One region of the Candidatus Brocadia sinica JPN1 genome, then DNA from elsewhere that is predicted to be linked to it. Evidence: riboswitches for the same ligand, from Rfam matches in the RefSeq annotation. Region 1 holds a riboswitch; each other region holds the start of a gene.
What was found. A riboswitch is a leader RNA that binds a small molecule or an ion and turns the genes downstream of it on or off. The one in region 1 is predicted to bind cyclic di-GMP.

Region 1 (4,356 bases):
AGGGACCACCTGCCGTCAAGTGACCATGATAACAGCCTTCCCGGAGCGCCTGCGCCAGGTGGCAGAATTCTCGCGCGCGGCCTGTGAACATCATAGACAAGCCGGTGATCTGTGGTGAAAAGGCGATTACCCGCTTTACTGCATCCGATATGTCAAACTCTGAATTGAAAGGAACGATTTCCACTTTATGTCCTTTGTGTTCTAATGCAGAGGCTATGTATCGGAGACCAAGGTTTTCTTCCAATTCTGCGCCTACCAATGCAACTTTCATAAATCACCTCTTTCTTGTAATTAAATTAGGACTTCAGCTATTTTTCAATGTAGAGCGAAGAGCCTCTTCGCTCTACAACCGCACCTTTGAAATTCCTTGTATAATAGGCCTACAGCAACTTACATTTGGCCACCTCCCTCTCCCCCCTTTTACGGGGGGATTATGGGGGGTATTTGAAATTGCTGTACATCAATGAGTCGTTATACGATAACTTTACCTTAGAAAATCTTTGAATGTTCCGTTTGAGGGGCGCGGCATAAAGCGCCGCTCCCCTCAAACGATAGTTAGGCAAAACCGCTCGGTCCGTGTTTTACCTCATTTTCCTCGAGCCGGGATGCCAAAGCAGCAGTTAGACTTCCTGTGAAATTGGCGACTCCTCCAAACAGAATCCGATATCAGCTGTGACGCAAAACGCAATCCCATGGCTGCCATAGTTGGTGCGGTCGCACACCACCATGTGAATGACGTATCCGCAGGGGTCCATGCCGGCCGTGTCCAGCCTCCAATGGCCAGACTCGCCTGTGGTAGGCACCGTTGGGAAGGAACGGCTGGTCGCGAAGGTGTAAGTAATTCCTCCGTCACCCGAGAGCATGACCGTGGCCCCATGGGCTGGCCCATCTGGGATGACGTCGAGGCTTATGCTCCCGAAGTGCTGGTTCACCAGGTCGCTCGTGCCAGGGTCATGAGCCTCATACGTGCCGGTCAGGATCGTCCCCACGGGGAATTTACCGCAGTCTATAGCCGGAACGGGGTTGCCGTTGAACTCGGCGCCGGTGATGGTCAAGGTAACCGGGGCGTATGGCTGAAGTGCAATATTTGCCGCAGGAACTGACGATGGGGCGGTGTTGTCAACGCGTACCCTGATTACCTGGGCGCCGGGATAGAATGTGGGAGGACTGACATTCGGATCCTTCGCCTCCATCCTGATTTCCCATTCTCCCTCCATTGATGCGTTCGTCAGCCACCTGGCGAGTTTATCTACCAGCAGGAAGCGGGTGGAGGGAGCCGTGTGGTCTTCCAGGTACTCATACCAGCCCTCGCCAAGGCCATCCGCATCGTCGGTGGCCGTGAGGTTGAGGTTAAATATCGTGTCTCCAGGCGATTCCTCCAACTGTACTGCACCCACGAATTTTGTGACATCAACGTCAACCGTGTTGGTAAGCGGATGCCAGGTGTCAATACCGTCGTCTTTTCGTACCAGGATTCTGTACTTTAGCGGCAAAGCCCCGCCGCCAAAAGAATCAGGCAGGGTGCCCGCAATACGTCCGGTGATGGTAATACCACCTCCAAAGGGGCTCAAGTTCACTGAAAAGATACCAATCTCCGCATCGCCTGTAGCCAGCCCGGTTGCTGGATCAATGTCATCAACCGAGATGTCGCCAACGGTCTCGATAACCGGGGTACGTGCCTCCGCCTTTCCGTGCCGTAACTGGATAAGGCACTCCTCGCGGTTTCCCCAGACCGGGACATAGTTCGGGTTTGCGGGGGGAGGTGGGGTCTCCCAGGATAGAATGGCGCGTAGACGGACGACCTTCGGCCCGGCCTCACAGGGCACTAGATATTGGGTGAAGTCTTTTTTGAGAAAAACAGCATACTGGACGTCCTCCGGCGGGATGGTCTGGAGGTCGTGGACCTGTACGGTGGCCGTGCCCATATAGATGAAACCACTGCCGTCTCCGAAGTCGATCCAGAAGGCTACGTACTCCGTTGACCCCTTGCCGCATAGCCCGCCGGAATAACCGTAAGGCCTTTTGACCGTGAGTACCGCCTCCAGCAGATCACGCTTGGAGCGAAGCCCGATGCACTTTAGCTCTTCAAAGCTGGTGTCTCCGTCCGTTACGACCTGAAGTTTGCCGAAAAGATCCGCGATTTCATTCGCGTTGAGTCCAAGGGACGCTAAAGGGCTGTCCCCGTTTGCTGTGACTAAGGCTGAGGTTGTTGTCTTAGCTGCCAGGAGCTTCTGTGCCTCTGCGAAGCCGAACCGGTGGACTGGCACGCCCTTGTCCGCATAGAGCGCCTTCCTCTGTGACAACGTTGGCGTCGCCAAAGGAGCGGCTTTGACCTTTATATTTGGGTCCAGGCCGGCAATAATTGGGCCAATCGGGTCGGGGATCTTGACCTGAAGGTTTTCCAGCCCTTTTGGCACATCACCCACGAAGAAAGAGTACTTGGGATGAATCTGTACCTGGACGGTCATGACGTTCCCATAGACCGGCGTCCAATTGGGTTGATTTGCCGGCGGCGGCGTGTCCCAGGAAAGGATGGCCCGCACCCTGACAATGTTCTCGGTGGAGCAAAGCCTCTTGAACGGGGTGAAGTCCTTCCTCACGGCGTAACAGAGGGGCTTTTCTCCGGGGATGTTATGGACTCTCACGCTGTCCATTCCCACATCGTGCCAGACCCCGTTGTCGAATATGTCTACGTAGAATCGGACATACTCAAATGACCCCGGGCTGCAGATATCGCCTCCGTATCCAAACTCCTGCTTAACGTGGAGCGCGGCTTCCAGACGGTTGGATGGAGGGTTTAGCCCTACGCACATAAGCTCTTCGTAAGTCGTAATGCCTTGCAATAATTTGACTGGCTTATATGGACTCAGCTCCAGGTTGCCGAAGTAGTTGGGGTTTTGCAGGATCAGCGAACGAAACTGTGCCCGCTCTCGTTCTAATGTTGGTATATTTTCTGAAGTTCCACAAGTTTTCATCACTATCTCCTCCTTTGTTAAGCGGATGATTTTGCACCCACGTCTTTACTGACCATGGTAAGACCGCATCGAACCGATGCGGTTAGATCCACGGTTGTAACGCGTAAAATGTGGATCGTTCGGCTAAGCAATATTTCCGGAATAAATCACAAAAGCATTCGTTTGCATTCACCTCCTTTCATAAGGCAAGAAGAGCCAAGACGGCGCATAAGGCGATTTTGACGAAGCATAGCAAAGGCGGCAACCCTGAGTTGGGCGAAGTTGTTCAGCTATCAACCGCACGCTAGGCGCCTTTTCTGATATTCTTAAAACAAAGAAGCCTTACTGCAAAGTTTTTACTAAACATCTTCGGCAGTAAGGCTATCTTTTTCACTAAAGGATAAGGATCGTCTTTAACTACATCCTTGTATGTTGAAAGACCCTTTACATTGCGCCCCCTGATTACTCAGGGTTTGCCTTTATCGTATGTCTTTGTTTATTTCATTACCATCTACGTCTTCATGTAGTGCTCCACAGGTTGGCGTTAATGACAAGAAACACACGGCCAGTTAAATGGTAAATGGTTTCTGTTTTTCAAAGGCGCGGTTGATCTCACCCACCCGGAAATAGTTTGGCGTTTGGTCGGGTGGCATGCGGTTGACGATGGCGCGGCGAAAGGCCCGGTATCCCTTTTTAAATTTTCCTTCATTCCAGACCTGTAACAAATTAGCAGTAAACAATCCGTTAAACGTACCATCGGCTGACAATTGATTGTCCTGACAGCCGGATATGAGGATTACGGAGGCATTGACTGCATCACGTGATTCCTTTAATTGAGGATCTTTTAAGATAGGATCATAAAATTTTTTGTTGTCACGATACGTGCGTACCGCCACTTCCATCGGCATGAAACGATACCGAATTTCCGGAGAGATTCCCTTTAAGCCCATTGTCCTCATGGCAGACTGATAATAAGCAAGCTTCGTTACCGTGCCACTGTGACAACTATCAGAAAAGACCAGGATACGCACACCCTGCGCAAATTTACCAAGCAAGGAGTAAATTTCGTCATCAACCAGTTCTCCATCATAGAGGCACCACGTTTCATCCTGTGCATCAGCTTCATCGCTGTTCAGGTCGGGGAGTTGGCCGCCGTGACCTGAATAGCTCAGCATAAAGATATCGCCGGATGTTAAAGTGCTGGCCGCCTTGTTGATTCCATCGATGACATTTGCCCGGGTGGCTTCTTTGGTGAGCAGGGTTTTTACGTCAAACCCTTTTGATCTTGCAATCTCCGCCATGTCTTTGGCGTCCGCTTCGCAGGCATTGAGTTCTCCCGACCATCCGCCATAGTGCGCCGGGCTAACGGCATTTAATCCCGTGGTTAAAGCAATCCCTTTTG
Region 2 (4,356 bases), 750 kb from region 1:
GATGAACCCTGGTTTCCTTGCAAAGAAAACGATTGGGTGCTTCTGGCAGATGGGACAATGGGTAGGGTGGTTACACAGACTCCCGAGACTGTACAACTTATTATCGGCGGTGGCAGTTATAAAACTTATCCTACGGAAGAATTTTTGAAACAAAATCCAACGAATATTTCCAGGAATTTTCGCGTTAATGTTACCTTTGGTATTGATTACCAGTATCAGTCAATAAGCACTACAGAAATTCCTGATAAACTGAGAGAAATGATAAAGGCTGGGCTTATAAACGAAGGTTATGGGAATGACATCATCAAGCTTACTGTGGAATTTAAAGCAGTCGGCGATTCATCTCTCGACTATATAATTCTTGCTGATTTTTCGGGGCAGGTTGCAAAAGATTATTATAAACTTTCCCGAATCATTCAAAAAATTGCATTAAACACATGCAATAAATTTGGGTGGGAAATTCCTTACACGACATACACCATCCATACTGCTCCATCTCAGTCTCAGCAAAGAATTTCTGTGCCGATTCAACCCACCACAGATACCGCAAAGGTCACAGAGACTTCATCTTGATGGTCGACACCTTGGCCTGTTTCAATAGAAAAATAACAGAAGGTATTTTCTATCAAGAAATTTAGTAACAATGTAAGTTTTCCTTGCAATTAATTCCTAAATTTGTTATTTTGTTGGCCAAAGTATTTCCTTAACCTTATGGTAATCATCTACTTACTATTTTAGAATGATAATAAATTGATATTGGAGTGTTGTTTGGGAGATTCTAAAGTATGAGAAATTTCTTAATTAGCTTTTTTGAACGATTGGAAACAAGTATCCATAAATTCAACGGCAACGGAAATGGGAACGGGAACGGCAATCACCCTATTCCTGAATTATCCGAGCATGAATTAAGATTCGAAAGTATGCCTCTTGGGGCAGGTTTCCATACTCCGTTGTCAACAAAAAATCCCCTAGACATTACCATATATAGGGCACAACAATACCTTCTCCGCAATCAAAACCGGTCTGATGGACATTGGGTGGGAATCTTAGAGGCAGATACTACCATAACATCTGAATACATCATGCTCATGCATTTTCTTGGAAAGGTAAACCAGGAAAAACAAAGATTGGCAGCGAATCTACTCTGTGAACATCAGATCTCTGACGGGGGGTGGAATATTTATTACGGAGGGCCGAGCGAAATCAGCGCTTCGGTAAAGGCCTATTTTGCCTTGAAATTGGCAGGATACTCTGCAAACGAACCCTTTATGCAAAAAGCCAGGAAGCGCATCCTTGAGATGGGCGGCATCATGAAGGCCAACTGTTTTACGAAGATTTATCTTGCCATGTTTGGACAGGTTGATTGGCAGGCCGTACCCGCTGTTCCGGCCGAAATGATCCTGTTTCCACCGGGTTTTTATTTTAGCATCTACGAGATGTCGTATTGGTCGAGATGTATTGTTGTTCCCCTTTCCATTGCCATAGCTAAAAAGCCGCATATTCCGGTAGGGGATGACATGCTGAAGGAACTTTACCTGATCCCGCGCGAAAAGGTAGTTTACCGTATTAAGCGGGACCAATCGGGATTGAGCTGGCATAATTTCTTTATTGATGCCGATAGTATTTTCAGGAGATATGAACAGCAACCCATTAAATTTATCAGAAGGATGGCCCTCCGCAAGGCAGAAAAATGGATGCTGGACCATGTGGAAAAATCCGGTGGTTTAGGGGCTATATGGCCCGCAATGGTCAACTCGATCTTTGCCATGAAATGCCTTGGATATCCGGATGACCACCCCGCATTAAAGAGCCAGTTGCAAGAGGTAGAAAACCTGGTTGTATACGAAGTGAATAAACTCTATTTACAACCATGCGTATCGCCTGTCTGGGATACGGCATGGGCAATCATTGCGCTTCATGACTCGGGGATACCCGGCAGCGATCCGGCATTACAAAAAGCAGGGCGATGGCTCATCAGCAAGGAAGTCAGGAATTTTGGAGATTGGGCTTTAAAGTGCAAGGTGGAAGAACCGAGCGGCTGGTATTTCCAATATGCAAACGAGTTTTATCCCGATACCGACGACAGTGCGGCCGTGCTTATGGCATTACAGCGGGTATCATTGCCTGAAACTGCCCACAAGGAGGCATCGGTTTTACGTGGATTACGATGGATTATGGCTATGCAATGTGATGATGGAGGTTGGGGCGCATTTGACCGCAACAATAACAGAGCTATTCTCAATCACATACCGTTTGCGGATTTTAATGCATTATTAGACCCGAGTACGAGCGATGTTACTGCCCGATGTACAGAATTTTTAGGTCGTATTGGGTTTAGTAAGACCTCGGGCCAGATTCGCATGGCGATAGAATTTCTCAAAAAAGAACAGGAAAAAGACGGAACATGGTTTGGGCGTTGGGGCGCAAACTATATTTACGGCACATGGTCTGTGCTCGCCGGACTTGCAGCAGTTGGAGAGGACATGAACAAGCCGTATATCAAAAAGGCCGTTGCGTGGTTGAAAAGTGTCCAAAATTCCGATGGGGGATGGGGCGAGACGATAAAATCGTATGATGACCCATTCCTTAAGGCAATTGGCAAAAGTACGCCTTCGCAGACGGCGTGGGCTTTGTTGGGTTTAATGGCCGCAGGTGAGATACATTCTGATGCAGTAGAAAGGGGTATAAAATTTTTATTAATGAAACAAAAAGAAGACGGAAGCTGGGATGAAGTTGAATTTACCGCAACGGGTTTCCCTAAGGTCTTTTATTTAAAATACCATATGTATCGCAACTATTTCCCCTTGATGGCATTGGGGAGATATCGCAATTCCATACATAACAAGGTGTGACGTGGCACACTTTGTCTGTTTCCACTGAAAAATTCACATCACGATAAGGGCAAACCCTGAGCGATCAGGGGACGCAAAGGACAGGGTCTTGTAAGCGGTTTAAACCGCTTAAACCGTTCAAACGGCTTTGAAAAAGACAGCCTTACTGCCAAAGATGTTTGCTATGAATATATTGCAGTACGGCTTTTTTATTTTTAGGACAAGAAAAAAGGGGCATAATTTTTTATCCACCTATTTGATTCTTTGCTGAACAAACATAATAGCTATTTAACTTTGCATCCTTTTTATTTCAAAAAATTAATACCATAACTATGACCGAACAACAAGAGCAACAAGCATCGTTTCCATTTTCTATTACCCTGCTTATTGCTGCAATTATCGCAGGTGGATGGAACGGCAGGTAGATGAGGAAAAGGTGCTTGCCCGTCTGTGGCAGGATCCATTTCAAGCCGTTGAAAGTTATAGAAAAGATGCCAAGGTGTCACATCAAGATTTTACAATTCGTAATATCAATGACCCCTGTTCAAAGATATTCATACCTCAAAAAGATATTAAGAAGGTATTGATCATGCCCGTTATGATTACTGATGGTCATTATACAGAAGATGCAGAGGAGCGACAGAGAACTCGATATGCCGTGCTTTCAGCGCTTCATGTTGCCGGATATCAACCCAGGAATGAAACACATATTGGAGCGTTTAAAGCAGAGATTAATGGGGAAGAACGTCTAGTTCCATACGAGTGGTATCGTCAGGATACGCTGATATTGCAAGCGCTTCGTAATGAATTTCCTAACACCATCTTTTTTACCACAGACCTTGACGCACGCCTCTGGCATACACAGAATTACCTTTTACAAGGAACCTGATCGCCGCATCGAGTTATGGACTGGAATTTCCTGGTAAATGGCAACGAGATGTTCCTCCGTTTAGATCCACCTATCAAACTTCCGTCTTTGTTGCTGCGTTACAGACACTGGGCATCTTAAATGAAGATGATGCCGATTTAAATAAGATACGTCCTCGCATCTTTGAAATAGGAAGGGGGGGCATATGATTTAACTCCTACAACAAGGGATCCAGAGTTTTGTAAGGGGTAACTATTCAGTGAAAATATTTTAAAATATGTTTGACAGGATATCCGGGACAGAGAGTCGTTTGGATTAGTTTGTGGCATATATGGCCTGTAGAGGTGGTTAGTACAGCCTACATGAGGAGAGAGCACAGACATGGACAGGCTGGTGTTGGTAAGAGGAATTCGTGCTTTTGTCGTGTCTTATAGCGCCAATAAAAAGGATGAAAAAGCCTGTGATATAATAGCCGCAGTAAATAAATGGGTGGCTCATCATACAGGCGGATTCATTGACGATAGACAATATAGACATAGAGGTAACGCTCCAAAAAGTAGAGAAGCTTCTTTCTGAAGAGAAAGTGCTGTCGCCAGCCATGAGGTCCATGGTAGAGTTATTGGTAGTAGTAATAACGCTGCTGGTTGGTCGTTTAAA
Region 3 (4,356 bases), 1.3 Mb from region 1:
GTAATTTTTTGATTCGCATCGTTCTTTGGATATGGCAACCATATTGATATTTGTTTGGTACCCTCAGGGATGTCATCGACCCTTGCAATGTAGGTGAATTCTAATATTCGTATCTTAGGAGCATTCGTGGCCTCAGACACCTCCAGGAAAAATATGCAAAAAATTATAAGGCAAGCAACGGCGCAGGCAATTCTGGGCTTCATATGTTGTTTCCTTAAAAATTCAAATAGTATATACCCAAGACTACCGAACCTGTACAAAAAGTTATTTCTGTATAAAACCTGTAGAGCGAAGAGACTCTTCGCTCTACATATAGATTTTTGCATAGTCTTTACCGCCCAGGCTATAGTATGTCAGCCCTTTGGGCTTTATCTCATTATGGTAAAAATCTCTACCCATAATTCAATGACATTACCTATCAAGGGAGGGAAAGTTCCATCGCCCCTTGTGGTGGAAGGTCTGGGTGAGGGGTATTTTCGTGTCAATATTCGAACAGTAACTGCCATTGGCTTTAAAGCTTTATGACATCATGAAAGATGAGGGCGAAGGAGGGGACTTCGTCGTGAACTCAGTAGAACGACGAAGGGGGTGTTCTCCCACAGGTTATTTGTCATATTGGCTATGACTACACAACCCAGTTTAACTCCCATTTATTAAGGATATCCGGGATGCTCCCTCTTCGTAGGTTCGGGATATTCCTTTTCAATTAGGATAGCCTTCTTCTCCCAGAGGTCTTTCTTCTTATTATAGTTCCAGGTATAATTCTCTTTGCCATTCATCTTATGAACGGCAATGCTCGCTTTATCAACCCTCAAATTATCCTTATTGGTCCCCTGCACAAAGAAGTCCAGGTCGTACGTATTACCGTCTTTCCCTTTAAAGTCTGCACAGACAAAATATTCATCCGTCTTTGTTGGAGAGAGCTTGTCCTTATGCACCTTGTCAAGCATCAACCCTAAATATTTTTCTGTGTTCTTATCAAGATACTTGAAAACACCCTCTGTGGAATTTTTCCGAATGTATTCTTCAGCAAATTTTGCCACATCCTCCTTGGTTATACGCGGTTTTTCCTCCTCTTTGTACGGTATCACTTGTCCCGGATGCTCTCTTTCGGAAAAAGCAGATGAAGCGCTCAATCCTAACATAAACAACAAGACTGTAACTGTTGCCAAACTTTTTCTCGGAATTAGGAATAAATTCATAATTGGGTCTCCTTTATCAAAAGGTAAACGAATCCGTAGCAGCAGTAGCTTGAAAAGGTAAAACTGCCAATTGCCATATAAAGTCACTGGCATGAAAGATACAAAAGTGACATCAATTTCTCCATTGAACCACCCCCTTTCCTGAAAATATTGCTCTGGGAAAAGCCACAAAGATACTGATTCAGCATGTTTTCAGTCAGCATCAACAGCTCTACTGGTGATACTGACTATTATTAAGGGTAGTCAGGCTTCGGATGTTCAGGATGCTCCGGTCGTTTCTTTTCGGTTTTGACGGTCTTCTTCTCCCAGATACCTTTCTTTTCATTGTAGTTCCATGAGTAATTCTCTTTGCCATTTACCTTGTGGATGGCAATGCCCTTTTTATCAATATTTAAATAACTCTTGCTTTTCCCCTGCACAAAAAAGTCAAGGTCGTATGTATGACCGTCCCTCCCCTTGAAATCGGCACAGATAAAATATTCATCCTTCTTTATCTGCGAGAGCCGTTCACGATGCACCTTGTCAAACTTTAACTCCAGATCTTTTTTCGTTTTTTTATCATAGTGTCTGAAGATGCCATCCCTGGAATTTTTCTGAATGTATTCCTCGGCAAATTTCGCCACATCATCGAGGGTTACCATCGAATTTTCTTTTTCTTTGAGTCTTACCATTTGCTCAGGATGATCTGCAGATGCAGTATATGAAGTGGTTGTTTCCAAAGAAATTAATGCGATTCCAAGATACATCATCAATACGGCCGCTGCGGGGGTCAAGCCTTTCTTCAGTATTCTGAATAAGTACATTGTTAGTTCTCCTTTCATGAAAACAAAAAAGCCTTACTGCAAAGATATTCATTCAAACATCTTCGGCAGTAAGGCTATCTTTCATAAAGCCGTTTAAACGGCTCGACAAGACCCTTTACTTTGCGTCCCCTGATCGCCCAGGGTTTGCCTTTGTCGTAATGTTTTTCATCATCAAAATTTTACTATCTATTATCTATTATCTATAGTATTTTTATGCCTTTTATTTCAAGAAAAAATAAAATATTTACCAGTCATGAAGCTGGCAAAACTCAAACAGGCAAAGTAGTTTGACACCTCTAGCATATTATGATATTATCAAAAAACGCATTTTCTAGTTAAGAGATTTGTAATTACTTTAATAATTCATAAAAAATGGAGAGAATTTACATTGGCAAAGGAAAAACTGGTTATCGTGGGTTCCAGGGGCAGTAAACTTGCGCTCATCCAAACAAATTGGGTTATATCAGAGCTTAAAAGGTTAAATCCTGGATTTGAATTTCAGATCGAAAAAATTTCGACAAAGGGTGACAAGATTACCGATGCCCCCTTGTCCCGTTTAGGGGGAATTGGTTTATTTACCAAGGAACTGGAAACGGCTTTAATGAAAGGAAAGATAGACATTGCCGTTCACAGCGCCAAAGATGTGCCAACAGAGCTGCACGAGGGGTTAATGATCGGCGCCACACCCAAGCGCGAGGACCCCCATGATGCCCTTATTAGTAACAACAATGCCAATTTAGAAAAGCTGCCCGATAATGCGCGTATTGGCACAAGCAGCCTTCGCAGAAAGGCACAATTACTTGCTTTTCGGCCCGATTTCAAAATTTTAGACCTGCGTGGCAATTTGGATACACGGCTTAAAAAACTTGAAACCGATGATCTGGATGCCATAGTCGTTGCCTATGCCGGATTACGAAGGATCGGTTATGCCGGCCCCATCAGCCAGATCATACCGTTTGATATTATGTTACCCGCTGTGGGACAAGGTTCACTCTGTATCGAAATTCGTAACAATGATGCCCGGATTTATCAAATCGTTTCCAGCATTGATGATACACAGACCAGAATTGCAGTAGAAGCAGAACGAGCTCTCTTAGCAAGACTTCAAGGTGGTTGTCAGGTGCCCATTGGAGCATATGCACAGACACAAAGTAACGAAGTGTTTCTGGAAGCGATCATTTGCACCGTTGACGGCGACCATGCCATACGGGATAGCCACAGTGGCCCCACCAGTCAAGCAGCAAAAATAGGAGATGAACTTGCCCTGAGGATGCTGGAAAACGGTGGCAAGAGAATTCTCCATGAGATTCGCCAGGAATTTCAAGGACGCATTGACCATATTTAAAATTATTGTATTAATCTTTTCAACCAAAGTAAACGAATCATCACCCGATAAGCTTATTCTTGCGATGCTATAAAACAAAAAGCCCATGATGAATAACATCATGGGCTTTCTTGTTTTCAATCCAGCTTAACTTTTATACAAGCTGAAATCCACTATTTTGTCAGAGAAACTTTCTCTATACGTCCTTCCCTGCGCAACCTGGCTGCTTCTGATTGAATCTTGGTAAACTCCATCATCATAGGAGCCTGACCCCACCACCAGGAAACATCCTGTTGGACGTGGGCAGTTCCTTTGTAACCTTGGAGTTTATACCAGAACCATAATCTGTTGTACATATTCTCAATATTTGATGGATTATCCTGCTGTTGCAAGAACATGCCATAAACACCCAGGATGGGTCCCACTACGGGGAACTTACCCTTCAAGGTCTTGAAGGCGTTATAAATCGGCTCACCAAGGAATGCCGGACTAAGCTGCTTCTCAATCCCATCACTTAACGGGTAAGGATCCCTGTCTGCAGCACTGGGATGGAGGTATCCATCTGCAATCAAGTCCTCAACAACCTTCTGTGCCTGATCTGCCAGCTTGTGCGCCTGGAACATAAATTCATCCAGTGATTTCAAATAGGTGTCGGCAAACCGATCACTGTGGCACTTCGCACAAACCTCTAGCCAATATGACCTCTTGGCAATATTTTCTTCCGAGTAGATATCAATCTTATCGGCAATAATCTTGATTCCATAAGGATAATCCTTCAACGAAGAAGTATATTCCAGGTTCTTTGGTGGTACCGTACCCATACGCCAAATACCCTTCATTACCGGATTGTGAATAAACCGGCCATGCTTTTCGTACATGTGGCAGAATTGGCATGTTGGGGTGCGATAGTCCTTGCCTGGCCTTACCTCAGACAATGGTCTTGTGAAATCAAAATGTTCTTCCTCCTTGTGGTAAATCACACCATGCTTCGATTCGCCATACGATTCAGCATCCGGATGGTCAGGTC
Region 4 (4,356 bases), 1.4 Mb from region 1:
TCATAAGCTTAGATAAACTATCAGCTATAGCTTGCGAAGAACAGATTAAGCCAACCAAAAACAATAGCACTATGAAAATATCTTTCTTAAAATTCCTTTTATAAGATATCATTTTTCCATTCCTTTCCTTTGTAATGAAAAGATTGAGAGGTACCGGAATCTATGGACTCTTGTCTACTGGATCAAACGAAATGCCTATCTCGCGAAAATCCTTGAAATGAAACCTACCACTTTCAACGAAATCAAACAAGCTATCAATTCCATGCTCGAATTTATCTCTACCAATGCCTTATTAAAGAACGAAAAACTTGCCGATGGCTATTTTAAAATTAAATCGAAACGACTGAAGAAAAAATTTGTCGCTTAAATTTTTAACAAAGTACTATATATATGACAAAATATCAATACGACAACAATTTTAGCAGTGCATTTGTGATTCGATTGAATTCTCGGACAGCCTGTCAGTCTTTACATAAACCAATCTAGCAGGTTAACACTTTTTGCTTTTCTACCAAGCAACTACCAAGGAAACGGCCCTGGCCCTCCTCCACTTACTTTGATTTCATTGCCTAAAATCAATTCTACAACAGGAAATGGCCAGTCTCCTCCTGCTTTCAGCGTCTTGTCTTTTGTTCCTTCCGAAAGAACCAACTCGTCTGAAATCGTTTTTTTCAGAATTCTATTAGAACCAGAAAATAGAAACTGAAACCCCATCCTCAATGCTTTATAAAAGTCTGTAGATGGTATTTCAAATACATTAATTCTCCCCGTCGATGCGCCACATAACGCTATATGTATAAGTCCATCATTATCCTTGCGTTTGGATATGACCTTTATGCCTACTTCTTTTAATTCCTTTTCCATTATTTCCAAAGTAATTTCCGAACCCATTCCGCATTGTAAAGTACCGTCATATTTAAATACTTCGACACTAGAAGTATCGAAAACCCATAAGTCAAAATTCAATGTTCTCACTTTTTCAAAATCTAATACAGATATTTCGTAAACGTTTACTTTGCCAGTCGGTGCACCACAGACAGTTGGTATATAAAATGGCACGATTTTCTTTTCACAAGAAATTACCTTAGCTCCGGCTTTTTCTAATTCTTTTTTCATATCTGAGAGAGGTATCTCAGAACCCATTCCGCATTGCAAAGTGCCATCATATTTGAAGATTTTAATATTGTGTATTGTTTTAAACGGAAATGGAGCACCTCCTTCACTTGGATTAGGTACTTCACGCCCGTAAATATTGTTTATCGCAGAAACACAAAGTATTAATATACAACTAAAGAAGAAATACGAAACTTTCTGCATCATAATTACTACCTCCTGTTTAATGAATACATGAGAAAAGAAATTTTAACAAAGTAATGATTGGTGTTTGTTTTTTTCCTTTCTGGGAAATTTTTTTTGATAGTGGTAATCCTTACAAGGATTAGGCATTCTTATCCCGGATACTTGAACTCCTTATTGAATGCAAATGATTCTATGACACCACTATGCAGTATGTAGCCCCAGATCGCAGCTGTATACGTCTCACCTACATCCTCACTCCGCCACTTGGAGTCAATCAGCCCGACCAATACCTCCTTTACCTGTTGCATTGGAGTGAACTCGCTCACACTCGATACCCACGGTCTGAACTCCGGAATCCAAGGTTTGGGAAGCTGATCATTCAGCCATACTTGGAGCAATACATCGCCTTCAGACCTCACCTTCACTTTGGCTTGGATGATTATGTCGTGGCCAAGCTCGTCATAATAGACGTCCCATATTACGTCGACGAGATCGTTCTTACTTGCCGCCTCGATCTCTTTGTTCATTGTAGCCCATCCAGTGCGCGATGCGTTGACTATCCTGTTGCGCTGTTGTTTTAAATCGGCTTGCAACAAATTGTTACCCTCCTTTCTTTAAGTGTCATGCAAGGCTTGAAAAGCCTTACAAATAGCACTATTTAAGCCATTATCCTTTTAAAAATCCTTCTTATTATATTTTCCACCTAGCCAGCGAAAGCAGGCCAAAAGACTTCTGTTAACTCCAACTATACACACAATTAGCGACACCTCTATCACAGAAATATTCAAGTCCTTATATCGGTCCCGCTGCAAGTACCACATTAAGTTACCGCCCTCGTGCTCGTGATCGGTTATTAATACGATATCGTCTTTATTAAACGATAATCCGTTTGCAACAAGCGACATTCCTTCGGCCACAGAATTGACGTTACCTACGTGATAAGAAAGACCGTGTTTGCCCAGATAAGAATACGAATTGACCGTTTCACCCCATCATGTTATACACTTGTTGAATCTTTTTTACGATTTCGTCCACGTATAGGTCCAGATTGCAACCCTCGGAGTAAAGACGTTGAACTTCATTCATTCGTTCTCTCACCGAATTAAGAGGCACACCAAACGTTGAGTTGTTCATGTACACAAAATCTTTGCTGAGTGAAAAAAATTCTTGCCGAATTTCATTCCACGACCAGGTTATCGTATTAGCCATAACGTTCCTCCTATTATCAACCTTGCTTAACGTAGATCAGCATAACCAATTAACGAGGAAAATATGCATTATTTTCAGGGAAACTCCTAAAACAAAAAAACCTTACTGCAAAGATATTTCCCAACATCTTCGGCAGTAAGGCTGTCTTTTCCCATAAGCCGTTTAAGCGGTTCAAAAAGTTTAAACGGCTTGTAAAGACCCTATTACTTTGCGCCCCCTGATCACTCAGGGTTTACCTTTATCAAATGTTTTCTGATATACACCAAGGGCGAAAGAGAAGCCATTTCACAGAAAAAACAAATATTGTTGATTAATTATTTCATTAGTCATTTATTTTAAACTAGTTATAGATAAAAATAGCACAGACATTCCGAACAACAGGTTCATGGAAAACCCGCAAAAAGTGCGTCATGGCACACTTTTGCGACGTCACACTTGTGTGCCATGACACACTTTTTGGATAAAATGGTCTCGTCTCCACAGAATACCCAGGACCTCCGTTTTGGGACATTCGTTATTTGTCGCAATACTTTCCTATCTGTTTTCCTTAGAAATAAAAGCATGTGCACGCAGATGCGTAAACAATTATTTCACAGGCTTATTCCACGACCTGCCGGAGGTGCTTACCAGGGATATCATCTCGCCGGATTCATAGAGGCATCAGATGCAATACGGAACGGGAGCGCCAGTCCGGAACTTCAGGAAGCAAGATTATCACTAAAAAAACAGTATGAGAAAACGAGTATTGCAGGGATAAATTTCGGAGAAATTTATGCAGATTTTGATTAAGGTACCGAAGTATTTTTCTGCCGGACAATCATAGAAAATTTTTATAAGCAAGAAAACTGACGTCCGGGAAGTCCGACAGATTACTTAATATCAACTATCGCCGCCTTCAAACAAGACATTATCAGGCACAACGATGTCAGGGCGTCCGTGTTGCGCAAGGATGGTCTTTACATGCTGGACAGAGCTCAGTTGTTTGTTTGAGGTAGTAGCCCAAAAGTCTTCCCTTTCGATCGTCTCTTTTTCTTTATACGGTTTTTCCATCGGCCCCGACGATGGTTGTACTGCTCTTTTTCCCGAAGGGTGGATTTGTCAGTACGATATGAAAATATTCTCCTGGGTGGCTTGCAAGCGAGTCTGCAACAATTATTAGAACCATTACGCCCGGAAAGAACAGCTATACCCAGCGTCATTAATCAGATACGAATATGTTATTCCCGCGGAAGCGGGAATCCAGAAAAATACTGGATTCTGGATCAAGCCAGGAATGACAGACAGTTGTAAACTTATGTCGCTATGTATATATATTATCACTACTCGGTCATAAGATATTAAAAAGGCTGTGTAGTTATGTTAGCAGGTTGAGCAAAGCGAAAACCCAGTTAATTCCCCTTAACAAAGGGGGGATTTTTATGACACTACCGTCCTAAAAAATTCATGGATAAAATGGAAAATTTCTATACAAGTAAGATTCGGACTTTTGAAACCGGAGGACGTCCACTAAGGAGACTTCTTTTGTAGATACTACAGTATAGCTTTTGCTATTCTCACCCGCCTGGCGGATGGTTTAGCTACAGGAATTATTAAAGAGATTAGGATTGAGGCTAATAGCAAGCCCAGTTTACAACCCACCCCTCAAGGCCTCTAATCTCTGAAAATAATCAGGAAATGTTTTGGATACGCACTCAGGGTTTTTTATCGATATTCCTGTTGAGCGCAACCCAATCAATGCAAAACTCATGGCCATACGATGGTCATCGTACGTTTCTATCTGAGCTGGTCGTGGCGGAGACGGCTCAATCTCAAAGCCGTCCTCATATTCCACCGCTGAAATCCCCATTC

Region 2: linked by a shared signal. The riboswitch ahead of BROSI_RS10080 (hypothetical protein) and the one ahead of BROSI_RS06710 (hypothetical protein) in region 1 are both predicted to bind cyclic di-GMP.
Region 3: linked by a shared signal. The riboswitch ahead of BROSI_RS00655 (hypothetical protein) and the one ahead of BROSI_RS06710 (hypothetical protein) in region 1 are both predicted to bind cyclic di-GMP.
Region 4: linked by a shared signal. The riboswitch ahead of BROSI_RS13215 (hypothetical protein) and the one ahead of BROSI_RS06710 (hypothetical protein) in region 1 are both predicted to bind cyclic di-GMP.

What each region holds. Positions count from the first base shown of each region.
Region 1 covers NZ_BAFN01000001.1:1,487,180-1,491,535, forward strand. Annotated here, with positions in the region: gene BROSI_RS06705 (B12-binding domain-containing radical SAM protein) at 1-271, opposite strand, end outside; gene BROSI_RS06710 (hypothetical protein) at 621-2,975, opposite strand; cyclic di-GMP riboswitch class I at 3,323-3,442, opposite strand; gene BROSI_RS06715 (caspase family protein) at 3,524-4,356, opposite strand, start outside.
Region 2 covers NZ_BAFN01000001.1:2,235,239-2,239,594, reverse strand. Annotated here, with positions in the region: gene BROSI_RS10090 (mechanosensitive ion channel family protein) at 1-573, shown strand, start outside; gene shc (squalene--hopene cyclase) at 786-2,852, shown strand; cyclic di-GMP riboswitch class I at 2,891-3,005, shown strand; gene BROSI_RS10080 (hypothetical protein) at 3,241-3,720, shown strand; gene tnpC (IS66 family transposase) at 4,214-4,356, shown strand, end outside.
Region 3 covers NZ_BAFN01000001.1:158,113-162,468, forward strand. Annotated here, with positions in the region: gene BROSI_RS00640 (transglutaminase-like domain-containing protein) at 1-203, opposite strand, end outside; gene BROSI_RS19560 (hypothetical protein) at 379-525, shown strand; gene BROSI_RS00650 (hypothetical protein) at 654-1,202, opposite strand; gene BROSI_RS00655 (hypothetical protein) at 1,436-2,005, opposite strand; cyclic di-GMP riboswitch class I at 2,067-2,164, opposite strand; gene hemC (hydroxymethylbilane synthase) at 2,394-3,350, shown strand; gene BROSI_RS00665 (multiheme c-type cytochrome) at 3,503-4,356, opposite strand, start outside.
Region 4 covers NZ_BAFN01000001.1:2,910,926-2,915,281, reverse strand. Annotated here, with positions in the region: gene BROSI_RS13235 (hypothetical protein) at 1-112, opposite strand, end outside; gene BROSI_RS19945 (hypothetical protein) at 218-367, shown strand; gene BROSI_RS13230 (hypothetical protein) at 520-1,320, opposite strand; gene BROSI_RS13225 (hypothetical protein) at 1,449-1,826, opposite strand; gene BROSI_RS13215 (hypothetical protein) at 2,284-2,508, opposite strand; cyclic di-GMP riboswitch class I at 2,637-2,755, opposite strand; partial or broken gene BROSI_RS21440 (HD domain-containing protein) at 2,963-3,154, shown strand; gene BROSI_RS20825 (hypothetical protein) at 3,082-3,297, shown strand; partial or broken gene BROSI_RS21435 (N-6 DNA methylase) at 3,397-3,664, opposite strand; gene BROSI_RS20215 (hypothetical protein) at 3,604-3,798, shown strand; gene aroA (3-phosphoshikimate 1-carboxyvinyltransferase) at 4,136-4,356, opposite strand, start outside.